Regions from separate parts of the Paenibacillus sp. IHB B 3415 genome, predicted to be linked through region 2. Evidence: riboswitches for the same ligand, from Rfam matches in the RefSeq annotation. Region 2 holds a riboswitch; the other holds the start of a gene.

Evidence for each region. A riboswitch is a leader RNA that binds a small molecule or an ion and turns the genes downstream of it on or off. The one in region 2 is predicted to bind thiamine pyrophosphate.
Region 1: another riboswitch for thiamine pyrophosphate. It lies ahead of QW71_RS37420 (thiamine phosphate synthase); the one in region 2 lies ahead of thiC (phosphomethylpyrimidine synthase ThiC).

The regions. Positions count from the first base shown of each region.
Region 1 covers NZ_JUEI01000081.1:16,612-21,825, reverse strand. Annotated here, with positions in the region: gene yfbR (5'-deoxynucleotidase) at 1-18, shown strand, start outside; gene thiH (2-iminoacetate synthase ThiH) at 117-1,238, opposite strand; gene QW71_RS29230 (thiazole synthase) at 1,270-2,034, opposite strand; gene thiS (sulfur carrier protein ThiS) at 2,117-2,320, opposite strand; gene QW71_RS37420 (thiamine phosphate synthase) at 2,317-2,979, opposite strand; TPP riboswitch at 3,092-3,194, opposite strand; gene QW71_RS29215 (SDR family oxidoreductase) at 3,389-4,261, opposite strand; gene QW71_RS29210 (NUDIX domain-containing protein) at 4,470-4,898, shown strand; gene QW71_RS29205 (amidohydrolase family protein) at 5,004-5,214, shown strand, end outside.
Region 2 covers NZ_JUEI01000044.1:20,380-25,593, reverse strand. Annotated here, with positions in the region: gene thiC (phosphomethylpyrimidine synthase ThiC) at 1-1,617, opposite strand, end outside; TPP riboswitch at 1,787-1,893, opposite strand; gene trxB (thioredoxin-disulfide reductase) at 1,966-2,919, opposite strand; gene QW71_RS19665 (lipopolysaccharide assembly protein LapB) at 3,064-4,812, opposite strand; gene QW71_RS19660 (ribose-phosphate pyrophosphokinase) at 5,058-5,214, opposite strand, start outside.

The DNA of each region.
Region 1 (5,214 bases), on a different contig from region 2:
GATAAGTCCGCCGACTAGCCGGAAGCCGTGCAGCCGCTTGAAGAATGCAGCATCGCACCGGCCGTTTGGCCCTGCAATGCAAATAACCCGCCTCACGGCGGGTTATTTGCATCAAGTTAAGGCATGGCTATCGGCTCATCCAGGATGTCCCAGTCCTTGAACACCGGCTGCAGCCCTTTTGCCTCGAGCATCTCCTTAATCTCATGCACGCTGCGGTTGTCTGATATTTCAAACTGGGGGGTTCCGCCTTCCAGGGAATGTCCGCCTACTTCGGTGGATACCCCGGCAGACATCTTCGTGATCCCAAGATGAACCAGATGATCGCGCAGAGCTGCCGGCTCCCGCGTAGACAGCGAAATGCCGGAGCGGGGCAGAAACAGGCGGTAGGCCAGGATAATCTGCACCAGCGCACGGTCGGTTACATCACTCGCAGGATTAAATTCCCCCAGGTACGGCCGAAAACGGGGAATGGACAAACCGATTTCGCACTCCGGATACTTGTCCTGCAAGTACCTGGCGTGCAGTGCAGTCGCGAGAGCCTCCTGACGCCATTCGTACATTCCCAGCAGGGCTCCGATATTTACCGAGCGGAATCCGGCCAGGCAGCCGCGCTCGGGCGCATCCAGGCGGTTGCGGTACACCCGCTTGGGGCCCTTCACATGCAGCTTGCGGTAGGTCTCCTGATGATAGACCTCCTGATACAGCGTCAGACCGTCTACTCCTGCCTGTATGAGGTCAGCGTATTCTTCGGTAGTGAGCGGATTCACTTCAATGCTGACTGAAGAGAAATAGCCGCGGAGCACCTCCACGCAGTCTTTCACATAACTGGCCGGACTTTCATTCCGGGATTCTCCGGTCAGAATCAGAATGTGGCGCAGCCCTGTGGCTGCGATTGCTTCCGCTTCCCGCCGGACTTCCTCCAGTGTCAGTTTTTTGCGCGGAAAATCATAGATAGAGCTAAAGCTGCAGTAGGTACAATGGTTGACGCAGAAATCAGCCAGATACATCGGTGTAAACAGCTGCATCACATGACCGAATTGAGCACGTGTCAATCTATGGGCCTTCTGCGCCATCTCTTCGAGGTAAGGCTCCGCAGCCGGTGACAGCAAAGCCATCAGCCCGTCCTCGTCCAGCTGCTCCAGACGAAGCGCCCGCTTCACATCGAGCGCAGTGTACTGCTTCCATCCCCCCTCGTAGGGAAGCTTGTCCAGCCGGGTCAGCCTATCATAAAAGCTCATGTCCTTCCTCCCTCTTCTTAAACAGCATCAGTCAGGCCAGAAATCCGGTCAGCGGCGAAGAAGCTGCGGCTGTCTCTTCCACCGGCCCCAGCCCGGCCAGATAGGCCTTCCGCCCCGCCGACACCGCTTCGCGGAATGCCTCCGCCATCAGCTGCGGGTCCCGGGCGGTGGCAATTGCCGTATTCAGCAGCACAGCGGCTGCGCCCATTTCCATCGCCTCAGCAGCCTCGGAGGGTCTGCCAATACCGGCATCCACGATGATGGGCAGACCCGTTTCTGATATCAGAATCCGGATCAGCTCCTTGGTCTGCAGCCCGCGGTTAGAGCCGATTGGCGCTCCCAGCGGCATGACGGCTGCAGCTCCCGCCTCCTTCAGCCGGAGTGCGGCTGACAGATCAGGGCTCATGTAAGGCAGAACAACGAAACCCTCCGCAGCTAGAATTTCTGTCGCTCTGATCGTCTCGGTATTATCAGGCAGCAGATATTTCTGATCATTGATAACCTCGATCTTCACCCAATTACCCAGTCCCGCCGACTTCGCCAGCCTGGCAATGCGTACGGCTTCCTCTGCGGTGCGTGCACCGGAGGTATTGGGCAGCAGCGTCATGTGGGAAGGAATATGGCTGATAATATTGTCCTTGCTCTCCGGATCTACCCGGCGCAGGGCAACCGTAATGACTTGTGAACCCGAACGGGCAATCACTTCAGGAATAAGGGTGTTGCGGCTGTATTTTCCGGTCCCGATGAACAGTCTGCTCGTTAAAGTAACTCCTCCGATAACCAAAGGATCTTGCATCATATCGCCTCCTGTGATAAGTCACTGCCTTAAGCTAAATTACGTATCTGCATTGTTCCGTCTGCTGCGCGTGCAAGGCCCCCTAGCCTCCGCCGACAAAATGAACCAGCTCAACTCGGTCACCTTCATTCAGCAATGTATCTTCATAAACCTCTCTGCCGGCAAGCTCGCCATTCAGCTCCACAATAACCAGCTTCCCGGCCCACTCAGGCCGGGCCAGAAGATCAGCCAGCGTCCGGCAGCTCTCATCATACCTTCCTCTGTGGCCGTTAACGGTCAAATTCATTCCAGTTCACCTCCTTTGCCCGGTAAGGGGGCTTCATTCAGGACTTCAGCATACGCTGCGGCCTGAACGGATGATCTGTAGGCCTCAGCGGCGCCAGCAGGGTCCGTCGCTCCGCATATCCCGGACATTACGGCTATTCCGGCAGCACCTTTCAATAGAACTGGTCCGGTATTACCCGGTGTGATGCCTCCGATAGCAATCAGCGGTATACTGCTGCAGCGGACGGCCACTTCCAGCTGCTCCAGGCCCCGTTCCCGCTGTCCGGGCTTGCAGGCCGTGGGGAATACATGTCCATACAGACAGAAGTCCGCTCCCTGCCGTCCGGCGCGTGCCGCTTCCTCCGAGGAGTGCACTGACCTGCCCAGCCGCAGGCCCGGGGCAATGCCGCGCGCCCCGGCAGGCGGCAGACTGTGCCAGGCCAATTGGACACCGGCTGCCCCTGCTGCCAGAGCCACATCTATCCGGTCATTAATGACCAGCTTAGAGGGAGGAACCCCCGCTTGCAGCAACCGCTCTGCGGCAGCCAGAAGCTCCCGTGCGGTCAGGGCTTTTTCCCGGAGATGGATATAATCCACCATGTTATGTACAGCAGCAGCCAAACCGGCAAACTGCTCCGGATTCAGCCTCCCATCCGAGATCAAATGGATTTCTTTCAGCACCTTCACCTTCCCTCTATACGGCATTCCGGAAAATACAAAAAGACCGCCCCCTGTATCAGGAAGCAGTCCGGAATATAAGCAGGAATACCGGGTAAGCCGTTACCCCCGCTGCATTATTCATTCTCCACTTCCCTACGCTGGTATAAACCAGATCAGGTTCAAAGGGTCCGAACAGATATGTTCGTCTCAGCCTTGCGGCACCCCTAGTGATCGTTCATATTCTATTGTTCTTGCAGTTTGTATATTAGCATATTATTCCTGTAAGAGCTATTCTTTAATAGATTCAGTTATTAAATCCAGCGGGTTTAAACGGCAAAAAAGCCAGCCTTCCGGCTGACTTTTCACCTGTTGAACCTTGGATGCCTTAAACCTGTATAAACTTATCCGGCTTACAAAGCAGTGCCAATGGTCAGCCGTTAACGATCTCGCCGCCGTTCACATGCATGACCTGACCGCTCACATAGGAGGAGTCGTCAGAAGCCAGATACACATAAGCCGGTGCCAGCTCTTCGGGCTGTCCCGGACGCTTCATCGGCTGGGTGCCGCCGAATTCACTGACCTTCTTCGCGTCAAACGTAGACGGAATCAGCGGCGTCCAGATCGGTCCCGGTGCTACCGCGTTCACGCGGATGCCTTTGTCTGCGAGATTCATCGACAGGGAGCGGGTGAAGCTGAGAATTGCTCCTTTGGTGGACGAATAGTCCAGCAGCTGCGGGCTGCCGCGGTACGCCGTGATAGACGTAGTGTTGATGATCGTGGAGCCTTTTTTGAGATGGGGCATCGCTGCCTTGGTCAGATAGAACATGGAGAATATATTCGTCCGGAACGTCCGCTCCAGCTGCTCGGCGGTAATGTCCTCAATAGTCTCCTGCGGATGCTGCTCTGCCGCATTGTTAATCAGGATGTCCAGCTTGCCGAGTCCCTCAATGGTTTTATTAATCAGATCCTGACAGAAGGCCTCAACCCCGATATCACCGGAGATCAGAATACACTTCCGCCCCTCCTGTTCCACCTGACGTTTGGTTTCTTCCGCATCTTCATGCTCATTCAGATAGGATATCACTACATCTGCGCCTTCTTTGGCAAAATGAACGGCAACCGCACGACCGATTCCGCTGTCCCCTCCGGTAATGAGCGCGGCCTTGCCCAGCAGCTTGCCTGCTGCCTTGTAAGCCGAGGTTTCAAACTCCGGAAGCGGGTTCATCTCGCTTTCAATTCCGGGCTGCTGGTCCTGTACCTGCGGAGGCAGGGTTTTGACGGGTTGTTTGCTGGTGTCTGGCATAATCCATTCTCCTTTCGCTGTACCATTATACTGTTTTACTAATCATGTTAGGATGGCTAAAAGTCTGGTGTTTATGCATCATACTTACCTAGCAAAAATCGCTTTACGTTATTTTACTTACCACATAGGGAAGCTGGCCAAACAGAAAATCTTCAGTCCAACGCGTTCCCCGGTCCATTATAGAGCCTGCAGAAGGAGAGTTATCCTCATGTCCAAAAAATCAAAAACCATCATCGTTGCCGTCAAAGGTGTCATCCTGTATCAGGGCAGAATCCTCCTCGTCAAGCGGGCTGCCGCCGATTCTGCAGGTGCCGGAAGCTGGGAATGTGCCGGAGGCAAAATCGAATTTGGTGAAAGCCTGGAGGCTGCACTGGAAAGAGAAATTCTTGAGGAAACCGGACTTGCGGTTACGACAGAACGTATCCTTTACGCGGTAACCCTGCTCACGGACCCTGCGAGACAGGTAGTGATTATCACCTATTTATGCCGCGCAGCCCGTGGCGAAATCCAGCTCTCGGAAGAGCATACCGATTACCGCTGGTGCACTTTAAGTGAATTACTCACCCTGCTGCCGCCGCAGATTATCACTGACTTTCAGGAACACGGCATTTTTGAGCTGGAAGGATTGTTACGGTAAGTAATGAACGGTTTCTATGAGAATATTATATATATCCGGACATTTTTATATCCTATACTTTCTCTTGGAAGACAACTATCTTCACTGGAGGGTCCACTATCTGTCATGGGAAATGAAAATGAGATTATACGATTGACCAACGCGACGTTAATCGACGGAACGGGGCGCCAGCCGCTGTACAATGCAAGCATTGAAATTGTTAATGGCCGGTTCGGCATGGTTGGCGGGCAAGGGAGCAGCAGGCTGGAACATAACTCAGTAACGGAGATAGATCTTGAGGGGCTTGTGGTCCTGCCGGGATTTATTCATACCCATG
Region 2 (5,214 bases):
AGAGCAGAAATGAGCTTGCTTCGCCCCCTCCGCAGGAAGCGTCTCATCATGATACTCCAGCGCCCTTTCCGGGTCCAGAGAGAGATGGAACTGGTCTCGCCAGCGAAACTCGAACCGCGCCTTGGACAGCGCATTATCCCTGTCCTGTGCACCCGGATGCCCCTTGGCGAGGTCTGCGGCATGTGCAGCGATCTTGTAGGTAATGACTCCCTCGCGCACGTCATTCTTGTTAGGCAGACCTAAATGCTCCTTGGGTGTAACGTAACACAGCATAGCCGTCCCGATCCAGCCGATCATCGCCGCCCCGATGGCTGAAGTGATATGATCATAACCGGGTGCAATATCGGTAGTGAGCGGACCCAGGGTGTAAAAAGGGGCTTCCCGGCAAATCTCGAGCTGCTTGTCCATATTCTCCTTAATCTTGTGCATCGGCACATGCCCCGGACCCTCAACCATTACCTGAACATCGTGCTTCCAGGCCAGCGCTGTCAGCTCTCCCAGCGTCTCCAGCTCAGCGAATTGAGCTTCGTCATTGGCATCTGCAATAGAACCCGGACGAAGTCCGTCCCCCAGAGAGAAGGCCACATCATACGTCTTCATAATCTCACATATAGCTTCGAAGTGTGTGTACAGAAAGTTCTCCTGCTGATGGGCAAGGCACCAAGCGGCCATAATCGAGCCGCCCCGTGATACGATTCCCGTCATTCTTCCGGCAGTCAGCGGAATATAGCGCTGTAGCACCCCGGCATGAATGGTGAAGTAATCGACCCCCTGCTCCGCCTGCTCAATCAGCGTGTCGCGATAGAGCTCCCAGGTTAAATCCTCGGCTATGCCGTTCACCTTTTCGAGCGCCTGGTATAAGGGCACCGTGCCGACAGGCACAGGAGAATTGCGTGTAATCCATTCACGGGTGGTATGAATCTTGGAGCCGGTGGAGAGGTCCATGATGGTGTCGGCCCCCCAGCGGGTCGCCCACCGCATCTTCTCCACTTCCTCTTCAATAGAAGAAGACACCGCAGAATTTCCGATGTTCGCATTGATCTTAACCAGGAAGTTACGGCCAATAATCATCGGCTCGCTCTCGGGATGATTGATGTTGGCCGGAATAATGGCCCGTCCGGCGGCTACCTCATCCCTTACGAATTCCGGCCGGGTATTCTCGCGGATCGCGATATACTCCATTTCCGATGTAATGATCCCTTGCCGCGCATAATGCAGCTGGGTAACATTGCGGCCCGCATGTGCCCGCAGGGGACTCCGCTGCAGCCCTGGATAAGCCTCTGCGGGCGGCCCGCCCCTGCGGATTCCATTATCCTCCGGCTGCACAGCTCTTCCGGTGTATTCCTCCGAATCGCCACGCTCCGCAATCCAGCATAAACGGTGCGGCGGCAGCCCCCTCCGAATGTCAGCCTCTTGCGCAGCATCGGTGTAAATTCCGCTGGTGTCATAGACACGCAGCGGTTCGTTCTCCTCTTCCCCGGCAACGCCCTCAGTTCTGCTGAGGCTGATCTCCCGCATCGGAACCTGAATATCCGGGCGCGAGCCCTCTACATACACTTTGCGGCTTGCAGGAAATCGGGAAAGGTCCACCTCTTCGTTCTTCATCATTTCTGGCATTCTAATCTCCTCCTCTTCGCTCTATGAGCCAATCAGATAAGATTTCACGCAGCAGACTAAGCCGAAGAATCATGTATAGCACAAGGCATATGAATTCTTGCAAGTCAAAAAGCCGCTCCACCTGGAGCGGCTTTATCAAAGGAACAGCCCAATAAGACTGTATTCAAAAAAAGGTCCGACTCCACTTTCCTACGCTGGTATGATCCAGATCAGGTTCAAGGGTCCGGAAATTCACTTTTCCCGTCTCAGCCTATTCAGGCTCCCCTAGTGGGTATCTTATCTAATTAAATACATTCTACTGGTATAGGTTTTTTTTGTAAACCCGTAAATAACAAGAACCTTCTCCGGTTATTTATCGAGCGATTCGCTCCAGTCATGCACCATCGTGCCTTCCAGGAACTTCTCGGCATCCATGGCGGCCATACAGCCGGTTCCGGCTGCCGATATAGCTTGGCGGTAACGCGTATCCTGCACGTCGCCGCAAGCGAATACGCCGGGAATATTCGTCTCTGTGGTGCCCGGGTTAACCACTATATAGCCATTCGCATCGGTGTTAATCTGCCCGCCTAAGAAAGCGGTATTCGGTGTATGTCCGATAGCGACAAATACACCATCCGCTTCCACCAGCTCGGTAAGTCCCGTCTCATTGTTAAGGACGGTGATGCCCTTAACTCCGGTATCGCCGACGGTTACCTCAAGCGGCGTGCGGTTCAGTGCCCATGACACCTTGCTGTTGTCGCGTGCGCGGTCCTGCATGATCTTCGAAGCACGCAGCTCCGGACGGCGGTGAACCAGCGTTACGCTGGAAGCAAAGCGGGTCAGGAAGCTGGCTTCCTCCATCGCGGAATCGCCGCCGCCGACCACGACAATCTTTTTGTTACGGAAAAAGAATCCGTCACAGGTCGCACAGGTGCTGACCCCGCGTCCTACATTCTCCTGCTCACCCGGGATACCCAGGTATCTGGCGGAGGCGCCGGTCGAAATAATGACCGACTCCGCTTCCAGTACACCCATTCCGTCTACAGTCACCTTGAACGGACGCTGTGAGAAGTCAACCGACTCCACCCAGCCATTCTTGAATTCAGCGCCGAAGCGTTCGGCCTGCTTACGCATGTTGTCCATCAGATCAGGACCCAGAATCCCTTCAGGGAAGCCTGGAAAGTTCTCCACTTCTGTCGTCGTTGTCAGCTGTCCTCCCGGCTGCAAGCCTTCAATTACGAGCGGGCTCAGGTTCGCACGCGCCAGATAAATCGCGGCAGTCAGCCCGGCCGGGCCTGTTCCGATTACAATCGTTTTGTACATTACATTGCCTCCTTACAAGTAGGTTTGTATTTACAAGTGGAAACGGCTTTATCGTCCTTTTATTAGGACGGTACCGTTTCAGCGAGAAATATAAGGATAAGTTATCGTGAGAAACATATAGATCCTTATATTTGAAAAAAGGGTTCAAATATTGTTGGTGGACGGCGACAAGCCGTCCGTTCCCGGCAGCATGCCCTGGGTATCGCATTCACTGTCGATCCGCCGTGCATAACGGCTTACCATGGAGACCGAGACGCCGTAACGCTGTGCCGCCTCGCGGAAAGTGACCGGACTACCGTGCAGCCTGGCAGTCAGATACTCCAGTGCCGCACACCAGCCGCCGTCATTGCGGAATAACGGTACATCCGGATACAGGCTGCCGATGAACTGCTTCCAGATAAACTCTGCATCCTTCTTCTGCGCAGCATCATATCTCCGGTCCATCATGGCCACCGTATGATCGATAATCCGCTGCCAGTCTTCCTTCCATTCAGCCGGGCCCTTGGGGCTGGAAGCCGCTTGCACCGGCTCTTCCTCAGGAACTGCAGCTTCTTCCATATTCTCTCCAATCAGCCGCTGCAGGCTGAACAGCGCCGCCTCCTGCAGCCGGTCCTCCTGGAGCGGCTGATGCTCCAGAACTCCGCGCAGTACCTCGGACATCTCCTCATCCTCAATCCAGCGCAGGGCTTCGGTCACCTGCAGCTTCGTGGAGGAATCGCCGTAGCGCAGCGCCCAGAAGAACGAGGCGCGCAGCAGCGGATTGTTCCGCACTTCTTCGGTGAACTTGCCTGTATTCCCCTTCCACTGCTTAAGCTGCTCCTGGAAAGGCAATTGGTAGTTATAGCTGACAGCAGGCATGGATTTGTCTTCTCCCCGGGCTTGCTGGAGCTGAGACAGGAAGAATGCCGGCACGGCCGACTCAGGGTCCAGCTTCGCAGCCTGTCTCCAGCAGCGCAGCGCTTCAGTGTAGAGGCCGCTGTTGCTGGCCGCTGCTGCGCAGTAATGATACAGGCCGGCGTCTCCGGCGACCTCTTCATCCTTCAGCAGACGACGGAAATGGCTGTACGCTGCGGTATGTCTGCCCAGGATGCCCATCGTTGTGGCCATTTTGAATACATGCTCCTGATGAAAAGGCACAGTGGCTTCAAGCATGCCCAGCAGAGAATCCAGCTGCTCCTTGTCACCTGCATACTGCAGGAAGATCGCCATATTGCAGAGGGCATGAAGATTACCGGGGTCCTGCTTCAGCACCTCGTTCAGGCATTCCTTCGCTTTGGCAAACCGGCCCATATAGAAATAAGCAAGGGCCAGGTTATTGTGCGCAGCCAGAAAGTCCGGCGAGGTCGCAATGATCTCTTCCAGCAGCTCTACAGCCTGGGGAAACTTGCCCTCCTCCAGCAGACTGCGGGCCCGGTCATGCTCGACCACACCCTCACGGCTGCGGATCCGCACAAGCGGAGCAGGACGATTCAGCTCATATTGCAGCAGCTCCATCAGCTCTTCGGATTCGGCCATGAACTCGCCGCTGGCATCCTCCTCCAGATACGTGACCAGTGAACGCTCCGCCTCTTCAAAGCTTTCCATATTGGCGTAATTATTAGCCATATAGAAATGACATTCGGTCATTGCGGGATCAATCTTCTCCAGTACATGGGTCAGAATCTCATTAGATGCTGTGTAATTACCCATCTCAGATAATATACCCGCCATGTTGCAATGATTCACCGGATTATCCGGCTCATATTCAACAGCTTTGCGAAAATTCTTTAATGCCTTATCATATTGAAAGCGGTCAAGCGACCGTACGGCTCTTTCAAAGAAAAAATTGGCATCCAGAGTGACCGGAATCACATTACCGCTGTCCGTATCATTCTCTGAAGTTTTCTCAATCATGGAAGCAAGGCACCTCCCTTTGTAAGCTTCCCTAGCCTAACGAAAAATAGGAGAGCGGCATCAAATATATACCCATACTCCCTGTCTTAAGTGTTCTTTTCGTTTCCATTTATGGACTTGGCTGTCTTCTTCACACAGTATACCACATGTGGTAGTGAGATTCTCAACCTGGGAGGAGAGTTAAGGGGAGGTAAAAGCTTGAAAAGTTGCTGCTGCAGCATAACTGTAAAAAAGAAACGCAGGGACTATATCCCCGCGTCTCTAAATAGCTTGTCTATGGAACCGCCTTCGATGATAATACGTGTGGCCTCTGCCAGCATAGGTGCAACAGAGAGCACCGAGAATCTGCTGGAATGCTCATCCGGCAGCGCAATAGAATCCGTGACGACAATTTCGTCGATA